Regions from separate parts of the Streptomyces sp. NPDC058307 genome, predicted to be linked through region 2. Evidence: predicted binding sites of a transcription regulator. Region 2 holds the regulator's gene; the other holds the start of a gene.

Region 1 (4,551 bases), on a different contig from region 2:
GTCGGCATCGAGGGCAACTACGACGACGTGAACCGCTTCTGCTCCGAGCTGATCGGCGACCCGGCCGGCGAGGGCTGGGGCTTCGTCAACGTCAACCTGCGGCCGTACTACGCGGAGGGGTCCAAGACCCTGGCGTACGAGATCTGCGAGCAGCTGGGCTGGAAGCTCCCCGACCAGCTGGTCGTGCCGATCGCCTCCGGCTCGCAGCTCACGAAGATCGACAAGGGTCTGCAGGAGCTGATCAAGCTCGGGCTCGTCGAGGACAGGCCGTACAAGATCTTCGGCGCGCAGGCCGAGGGGTGCTCGCCGGTGTCGGTGGCGTACAAGGCCGGGCACGACGTGGTCCGCCCCCAGAAGCCGGACACCATCGCCAAGTCGCTGGCCATCGGGAACCCCGCGGACGGCCCGTACGTGCTGGACATCGCGCGTCGTACCGGCGGTGCGGTGGAGGACGTGAACGACGAGCAGATCGTCGACGCGATCAAGCTGCTGGCGCGGACCGAGGGGATCTTCGCGGAGACCGCCGGTGGCGTGACGGTGGGTGTGACCCGCAAGCTGATCGAGAACGGCGTCCTCGACCCGACGAAGACCACGGTGGTGCTGAACACCGGCGACGGTCTCAAGACCCTGGACGCGGTGGCCGGTACCGGGCTCACCGCCACGATCCGTCCGAATCTGGACTCTTTCCGAGAGGCTGGCCTCGCATGAGCGTCAACGTCCGCATCCCCACCATCCTGCGCACCTACACCGGCGGCCAGGCCGAGGTGCAGGCCGAGGGTGGGACCCTCGCCGAGGTCATCGCCGATCTGGAGAAGAACCACACCGGTATCGCGGCGCGTGTTCTCGACGACCAGGGCAAGCTGCGGCGGTTCGTGAATGTGTACGTGAACGACGACGATGTGCGGTTCGAGCAGGGGCTGGAGACGGCGACGCCCGACGGGGCCGGAGTCTCCATCATCCCGGCGGTCGCCGGCGGGTGACCGTATGACTGGTCATTACCTTCGGTAACAGAAATTACCGAGAGTTCATCCGATTGCCCTCTCCGCCAGAGAAGCGGAGGGGGCAATTCTCTATGGTTGAGCACGGTACAGTTGGGGAAGCTGCTGCTTCCTTCATGCCGGGCGCATATGAGTTCTGACTTCGGATGCGACGAGAAGTAGCCAAAGTGTGTGGGTTCTTTGCCACTTATGCTCCTTTTGTGGGGCCCGACTTGCCCCGGATTCGGGCGAATTCTTACTACATTCCGGACCCCTTCCGTCCAGAATTCTCGTCCGATTGACCTGTTGCAGACGGCAGTTGGACAGATACATTCAGCCGCGGTCGACGCGTTCCGGCGCACGCCCCCAACCATGTGGGGGGTGAGGTCTGACCCGGATCCATGAAGTGTGGATCCGTGCAAGGGCCAGTAATAGGGGAGTTAGGCATGGCTCAGGGCACCGTCAAGTGGTTCAACGCGGAGAAGGGGTACGGCTTCATCGCGGTCGACGGTGGTGCGGATGTATTCGTCCACTACAGCGCGATTCAGATGGACGGCTACCGCACCCTTGAAGAGGGCCAGCGGGTCGAGTTCGAGATCTCGCAAGGTCAGAAGGGGCCGCAGGCGGACATGGTCCGTCTCGCGACTGGCTGAAGCACGCGCCGGGTAACAACAGCGTCGTTCTTCGTTCTTCTTCGGAGGGCTCGTACCCCATGGGGAGTCATGGGTACGGGCCCTTCGGCATGTGTGCGGTTGGCGGGTGCGGGTGCGGGTTCGGTGGGGGCGGGCGTTTTGCGCAGTTCCCCGCGCCCCTGGATGCCTGCGGCGGCACGCTGGGCCCCGGTGGGTCGTCCGGGGGTGTCAACGGGAGCGACTCCGGGCGTCGTTGCTTCGCTGCGGGGCCTGTGGGGGTGCGGTCGGGGTGGGGCTCGTGGGGTGGGAAGAGGCCCGGCGGCAGGGCCGGGAGGGGGCCCGAAACGCGAGAGGCGCTTGCACTCGACCATGCCGAGTGCTAATCATTGGCGTTAGCACTCTGAAGGTGAGAGTGACAAAGATGGACCGGGTCGGTGAGGCCCGCAGGCCTTGTGGGGCAAGGATCCACAGGCCGGCGAGCCGTCCGTCGCGGGCGCGGGCGCGGTCCGAAGGAATCACCCCCAGTCCTGGAGGGACCACTTCACATGGCCAAGATCATCGCGTTCGACGAGGAGGCGCGGCGCGGCCTCGAGCGCGGCATGAACCAGCTCGCGGACGCCGTCAAGGTGACGCTCGGCCCCAAGGGCCGCAACGTCGTCCTCGAGAAGAAGTGGGGCGCCCCCACGATCACCAACGATGGTGTCTCCATCGCCAAGGAGATCGAGCTCGAGGACCCGTACGAGAAGATCGGCGCCGAGCTGGTCAAGGAAGTCGCCAAGAAGACGGACGACGTCGCCGGTGACGGTACGACCACCGCGACCGTGCTCGCCCAGGCCCTGGTCAAGGAAGGCCTGCGCAACGTAGCCGCCGGCGCCAACCCCATGGCCCTCAAGCGCGGTATCGAGAAGGCCGTCGAGGCCGTCTCCGCCGCCCTGCTCGAGCAGGCCAAGGATGTCGAGACCAAGGAGCAGATCGCCTCCACGGCCTCCATCTCCGCCGCCGACACCCAGATCGGCGAGCTCATCGCCGAGGCGATGGACAAGGTCGGCAAGGAAGGCGTCATCACCGTCGAGGAGTCCCAGACCTTCGGTCTGGAGCTGGAGCTCACCGAGGGTATGCGCTTCGACAAGGGCTACATCTCGGCGTACTTCGCCACCGACATGGAGCGGATGGAGGCGTCGCTCGACGACCCCTACATCCTCATCGCCAACTCCAAGATCGGCTCCGTCAAGGACCTGCTCCCGCTCCTGGAGAAGGTCATGCAGTCGGGCAAGCCGCTGCTGATCATCGCCGAGGACGTCGAGGGCGAGGCCCTGTCGACCCTGGTCGTCAACAAGATCCGCGGCACCTTCAAGTCGGTCGCCGTCAAGGCCCCGGGCTTCGGTGACCGCCGCAAGGCCATGCTCGGCGACATCGCCATCCTCACGGGCGGCGAGGTCATCTCCGAGGAGGTCGGCCTCAAGCTGGAGAACGCGACCCTGGACCTCCTGGGCCGCGCCCGCAAGGTCGTCATCACCAAGGACGAGACCACCATCGTCGACGGTGCCGGTTCGTCCGACCAGGTCAACGGTCGCGTCAACCAGATCCGCGCCGAGATCGAGAACAGCGACTCGGACTACGACCGCGAGAAGCTCCAGGAGCGCCTGGCGAAGCTCGCCGGTGGCGTCGCCGTCATCAAGGCCGGTGCCGCGACCGAGGTCGAGCTCAAGGAGCGCAAGCACCGCATCGAGGACGCCGTTCGCAACGCGAAGGCGGCCGTCGAGGAGGGCATCGTCGCCGGTGGTGGCGTGGCCCTCATCCAGGCCTCCTCGGTCTTCGAGAAGCTGGACCTGGAGGGTGACGAGCTGACCGGCGCCAACGCCGTGAAGCTGGCCCTGGAGGCCCCGCTCAAGCAGATCGCCGTCAACGGTGGTCTCGAGGGTGGCGTCATCGTCGAGAAGGTGCGCAACCTGCCCGTCGGCCACGGCCTGAACGCCGCGACCGGTGAGTACGTCGACATGATCGCCGAAGGCATCATCGACCCGGCGAAGGTGACCCGCTCTGCCCTGCAGAACGCCGCCTCCATCGCCGCGCTGTTCCTCACCACCGAGGCCGTCATCGCCGACAAGCCGGAGAAGGCCGCCGCGCCCGCCGGTGGCGGTATGCCCGGCGGTGACATGGACTTCTGATCCACCCCGGGCCACCAGGCCCGACGGTAGGTCAACGTCCTTGGCGGGGGCGGCACTTCCTGGGAACAGGAGGTGGCCGCCCCCGGTCATTTCTTGCGCTATGCTTGATCACGAGCCGCCCGACGTGAACTCCCGTCGGCCGACTACGCGTTGGTGGTCCAAGGAAAGACGCCCCGCTTCCTGCGGGGAGATGCAGGTGCAAGGCCTGCCCGGCGCTCCACAAGAAGCCCGCCCCACACTCGTGGGGCGGGCTTCTTCGCTGCGTGGCCCGAGTCACAGCGCGACGGGAAATCCTGGGGCGGACGAGGAGGTTGACTCCTGGGTAATCGTCCATGCGTATGCACATACCGAGGAGTACCCCACGTGACCGCTCCCGCCACGCCTCCGGCCGCCTCCCGGGCCGCCGAGATCCTCTCCCGTCCGGTCCACATCAACGGCCTGACCGTCCCGAACCGCATCGCGATGGCGCCCATGACCCGGATGTTCTCGCCGGGCGGTGTCCCCGGTGCGGACGTGGCGTCGTACTACTCCCGCCGCGCGGCCGCCGGTGTCGGTCTGATCGTCACCGAGGGCACCTACGTCGGTCACGAGTCGGCCGGGAACAGCGGCAGCGTCCCGCGGTTCCACGGGGAGGAGCAGCTGGCGGGCTGGGCGAAGGTCGCCGAGCAGGTGCACGCGGCGGGCGGCACCATCGTCCCGCAGCTGTGGCACATCGGCATGGTGCGTGAGCAGGGCAAGGAGCCCTACCCGGACGCCCCCGCGGTCGGCCCCTCC
Region 2 (4,551 bases):
GAGCTTGGCCAGCTCGCGGAGCAGGCGTTCCTGCTCGGGGTCCAGCTTGGTCGGGGTCTGGACCTCGACGTGGACGATGAGGTCGCCCCGGCCGCCGCCGCGCAGGTGGGTGACGCCCCGGCTGTGCAGGGGGATCGACTGGCCGGACTGGGTGCCGGGCCGGATGTCGACCTCCTCCAGGCCGTCGAGGGTCTCCAGCGGGACCTTCGTGCCGAGGGAGGCCGCCGTCATCGGGAGCGTGACCGTGCAGTGCAGGTCGTCCCCCCGGCGCTGGAACTGCGAGTGCGGGAGTTCGTGGATCTCGACGTAGAGGTCACCGGCGGGGCCGCCGCCGGGACCGACCTCGCCCTCGCCCGCGAGCTGGATCCGCGTGCCGTTGTCGACACCGGCCGGGATCTTCACGGTGAGCGTGCGGCGCGAGCGGACCCGGCCGTCGCCGGCGCACTCCGGGCACGGGGTCGGGACCACGGTGCCGAAGCCCTGGCACTGCGGGCACGGGCGGGACGTCATGACCTGGCCCAGGAAGGACCGGGTGACCTGCGACACCTCGCCGCGACCGCGGCACATGTCACACGTCTGCGCGGAGGTGCCGGGCGCCGCGCCCTCACCGCTGCAGGTGGTGCAGACGATCGCCGTGTCGACCTGGATGTCCTTCGTGGTGCCGAAGGCCGCCTCGTCGAGCTCGATCTCCAGCCGGATCATCGCGTCCTGGCCGCGCCGGGTGCGCGAGCGCGGACCGCGCTGCGACGCCGTACCGAAGAACGCGTCCATGATGTCCGAGAAGTTCCCGAACCCACCGGCGCCGAAGCCGCCCGCGCCACCGCCGGCCTGCGAGAGCGGGTCGCCGCCGAGGTCGTAGACCTGCTTCTTCTGCGGGTCCGACAACACCTCGTAGGCGGCGTTGATCTCCTTGAACCGCTCCTGGGTCTTGGGATCCGGGTTGACGTCCGGGTGCAGCTCGCGCGCGAGCCGACGGAACGCCTTCTTGATCTCATCCTGCGACGCGTCGCGGCGCACGCCGAGAACGGCGTAGTAGTCCGTGGCCACTTACGACTCCGCCAGGATCTGTCCGACGTACCGTGCCACTGCGCGTACCGCTCCCATCGTTCCCGGGTAATCCATGCGGGTCGGTCCGACCACGCCGAGCTTGGCGACTGCCTCGTTGCCCGAACCGTAGCCGACCGACACCACTGAAGTTGAGTTGAGTCCCTCGTAGGCGTTCTCGTGACCGATGCGTACGGTCATGCCCGAATCCCCGGCCTCGCCAAGGAGCTTGAGGAGCACGACCTGCTCCTCCAGCGCCTCAAGGACGGGCCGGATAGTGAGGGGAAAGTCATGTCCGAAGCGGGTGAGATTCGCGGTGCCGCCGATCATCAGCCGCTCCTCGTTCTCCTCGACGAGCGTCTCCAGGAGAGTGGAGAGCACTGTCGAGACCGTACCCCGGTCCTCGACGTCGAAGCCTTCGGGCAGGTCCTCGACCAGTTGCGGCACATCCGCGAACCGCCGCCCGGCGATCCGGCTGTTGAGCCGCGCCCTCAGATCGGCGAGCGAGGCCTCGCCGAAGGGGGCCGGGCAGTCGACCATGCGCTGCTCGACCCTGCCGGTGTCCGTGATCAGCACGAGCATCACGCGCGCGGGGGCGAGCGAGAGCAGTTCCACGTGCCGCACGGTCGAGCGGGTGAGGGACGGGTACTGCACGACGGCGACCTGCCGCGTGAGCTGCGCGAGCAGCCGCACGGTGCGTGCCACGACGTCGTCGAGGTCCACGGCGCCGTCGAGGAAGTTCTGGATCGCGCGCCGCTCGGGCGCGGTCATGGGCTTGACGCCCGCCAGTTTGTCGACGAACAGCCGGTAGCCCTTGTCGGTGGGGATCCGCCCGGCGCTGGTGTGCGGCTGGGCGATGAACCCCTCGTCCTCCAGGACCGCCATGTCGTTGCGGACGGTCGCCGGGGAGACTCCGAGGTTGTGCCGCTCGGTCAGGGCCTTGGACCCGACCGGCTCCTCGGTGCCGACATAGTCCTGGACGATGGCGCGCAACACCTGAAGCCTGCGTTCACTCAGCATCGCGCACACCTCCAGAAGTCGTTCCCTTGGCGCCTTGCCTGGCACTCTGTCCGTCCGAGTGCCAGCGTCCCCCGGCCAGTGTACGGCGGTGGGGTAGTCCTCGGGCAAGGCTGGTCCTGGCGGGACCGGTTGTACGGCTAGCGTCGCGGTATGACGGTGACTTGGGAAGAGCTCGGGTGGGAGCGGGTCGCGGCCGGGGTGGGACGGTGCCGGCTGCCCGGCTGGGACTGTACGGCGGGCCTGGTGATCGGCGTGGGCACGGCCCTGTTGGTGGACGCGGGCTCGGGCCTCGCGGAGGGCGCCCGGCTGCGTGCGCAGGCCGAGGAACTGGCCGGCCACCGTGTGACCCATCTCGCGCTCACCCACCCCCACTTCGACCATGTCCTCGGGGCGGCGGCGTTCGCGGGGGCGGAGGTGTTCGGCGCGGTGGGCGTGGAGACGGTGCTTGCGGGGCGGCGCGGCCGCGCGGAACTGCGGGCGGACGCGGTGCGCAACGGACTGGACCCGGCGGTGGCCGACGAGGCGGTGGACGCCCTCGTCTCGCCCCGGCATCACGTCTCGGGCGAGTGGACGCTCGACCTCGGCGACGGCCGCCAGGTCCTGCTGGCGAACGTCGGCCCCGGCCACACGGCCCACGACCTCGCCGTCCTCGTCCCCGGCGCCCCGGAGGTCGTCTTCTGCGGCGATCTGGTCGAGGAGTCGGGCGAACCGCAGGCGGGCCCGGACGCCGTACCGGCGCACTGGCCCGCCGCGCTTGACCGGCTGCTGGAGCTGGGCGGCGAGGACGCGCTGTACGTGCCCGGTCACGGAGCGGTGGTGGACGCGGCGTTCGTACGGGCGCAGCGGGACGCGCTGGCGGCGCGTTTCGGCGTGTCGTAGTGATCCCCGGGCCGGTTCTCCTATCGTCATCCGAATGCGCCAGTACTCCGCCGACCTGACCCCTCCGTGGAAGAAGCCCAAGCCGGTGCCGGAGGTGCCCGCCGAGCCCGGTCTGGTGGTCGAGGAGCCGGGCACCGGCTTCTGCGGCGCGGTGATCGGCTGCGAGGCGGGCACGGTCACTCTGGAGGACCGCTTCGGCAAGCACCGGGTGTTCCCGCTGGAGCCTCGCGGTTTCCTCCTGGAGGGCCGGGTGGTGACGCTGGTGAAGCCGCCTGCGAGCGGTCCCGTACGGCCCTCCCGTACCGCGTCCGGGTCGGTGGCCGTCCCCGGCGCACGCGCACGCGTGGCCCGCGCCGGCCGTATCTACGTCGAGGGCCGCCACGACGCGGAACTGGTGGAGAAGGTCTGGGGCGACGACCTGCGCATCGAGGGCGTGGTCGTGGAGTACCTGGAAGGTGTGGACGATCTGCCGGCGATCGTGGCCGAATTCGCGCCGGGCCCGGACGCCCGGCTCGGCGTCCTGGTGGACCACCTGGTGCCGGGCAGCAAGGAGTCCCGTATCGCCGCGTCGGTGACCAGCGAACACGCCCTGGTCGTCGGCCACCCGTACATCGACATCTGGGAGGCGGTGAAGCCGTCGGCCCTGGGCATCGAGGCGTGGCCACGGGTACCGCGCGGCCAGGACTGGAAGACGGGCGTGTGCAGGGCCCTGGGCTGGCCCTCGGAGAACACGGGCGCGGTGTGGCAGGCGATCCTGAAGCGGGTGGGCTCCTACCGGGACCTGGAGCCGGAGCTGCTGGGGCGGGTGGAGGAACTGATCGACTTCGTCACGGGTAGCGGTGGGGCCTGACACCGGGAAACGTTCCGAACTCACTGGTGTCCATATCGATCCCCAGCTCCTCCAACGGCAGCGGCGCCCCGAACTTGGTGAGCTGCTGGCGTTGGTAGTCGGCGTTCTCTCCCTTTCCAGAGGGCCTCGTCAGCAGGACGCACTGCGCCATGATCGGGTCGACGATGAGGTAGGCAGGCACCATGCCGGCGGCGTAGATCGAGCGCTTGATTTCATAGTCTCGCTGGACGCTGGTCTTGGAGACCACCTCGACGACCATCGTGATCAGACTGCACGGCAACAGCCGTCCCGACCCGGGCATGACTTCCCGCTCAAGGACTACCAGGTCCGGTACTGGCTCACTGGCTTCATCAAGAATGTCGACGTCCTGGGTCTGCAGGCGCGACCATCGCTTACGTGGAATCTGGTCCAGCACATCTTCGATGATCATGTTGTGCACAAGATCAGGGCTGGCCATCATCACGATTTCCCCCCGGAGAAGCTCGACCTTGACGCCCTCGGGAGGCTCAAGCTCCTCGAAATACTTGGTCATCCCACGCTCGTCCACAGCGGTCATCTCCGTGGCCCTCCACATCCGCCGCGTACTTTTGGCGGCAGCCTACGAACCAGATTAGGGACCGAACCGGCGTTCCGCACCGATTCACCCCGCCGAGTGATCAGTCCACCAGGTCCCTGACCACCGCATCCGCCAGCAGCCGACCCGGAAGCGTCAGTACGGCCCGCCCCTCCTCGTAAGGAACACCCTCAAGCAGCCCCTC

Evidence for each region. The regulator HrcA, encoded in region 2, represses chaperone genes, less so after heat shock. The targets are predictions, from matches to a motif close to TTNGCACTCNGNNNNNCNGAGTGCNAA.
Region 1: groL (chaperonin GroEL) is a predicted target of HrcA. The motif match lies at 1,966-1,992, and genes of this name have one in related genera.

What each region holds. Positions count from the first base shown of each region.
Region 1 covers NZ_JBHVYZ010000066.1:16,516-21,066, forward strand. The annotation lists gene thrC (threonine synthase) at 1-708, shown strand, start outside; gene ACFVYN_RS33800 (MoaD/ThiS family protein) at 705-980, shown strand; gene ACFVYN_RS33805 (cold-shock protein) at 1,424-1,630, shown strand; gene groL (chaperonin GroEL) at 2,155-3,777, shown strand; gene ACFVYN_RS33815 (NADH:flavin oxidoreductase) at 4,141-4,551, shown strand, end outside.
Region 2 covers NZ_JBHVYZ010000002.1:230,706-235,256, reverse strand. The annotation lists gene dnaJ (molecular chaperone DnaJ) at 1-1,047, opposite strand, end outside; gene hrcA (heat-inducible transcriptional repressor HrcA) at 1,048-2,064, opposite strand; gene ACFVYN_RS02870 (MBL fold metallo-hydrolase) at 2,215-2,943, shown strand; gene ACFVYN_RS02865 (DUF3097 domain-containing protein) at 2,978-3,793, shown strand; gene ACFVYN_RS02860 (Uma2 family endonuclease) at 3,771-4,349, opposite strand; gene hemW (radical SAM family heme chaperone HemW) at 4,450-4,551, opposite strand, start outside.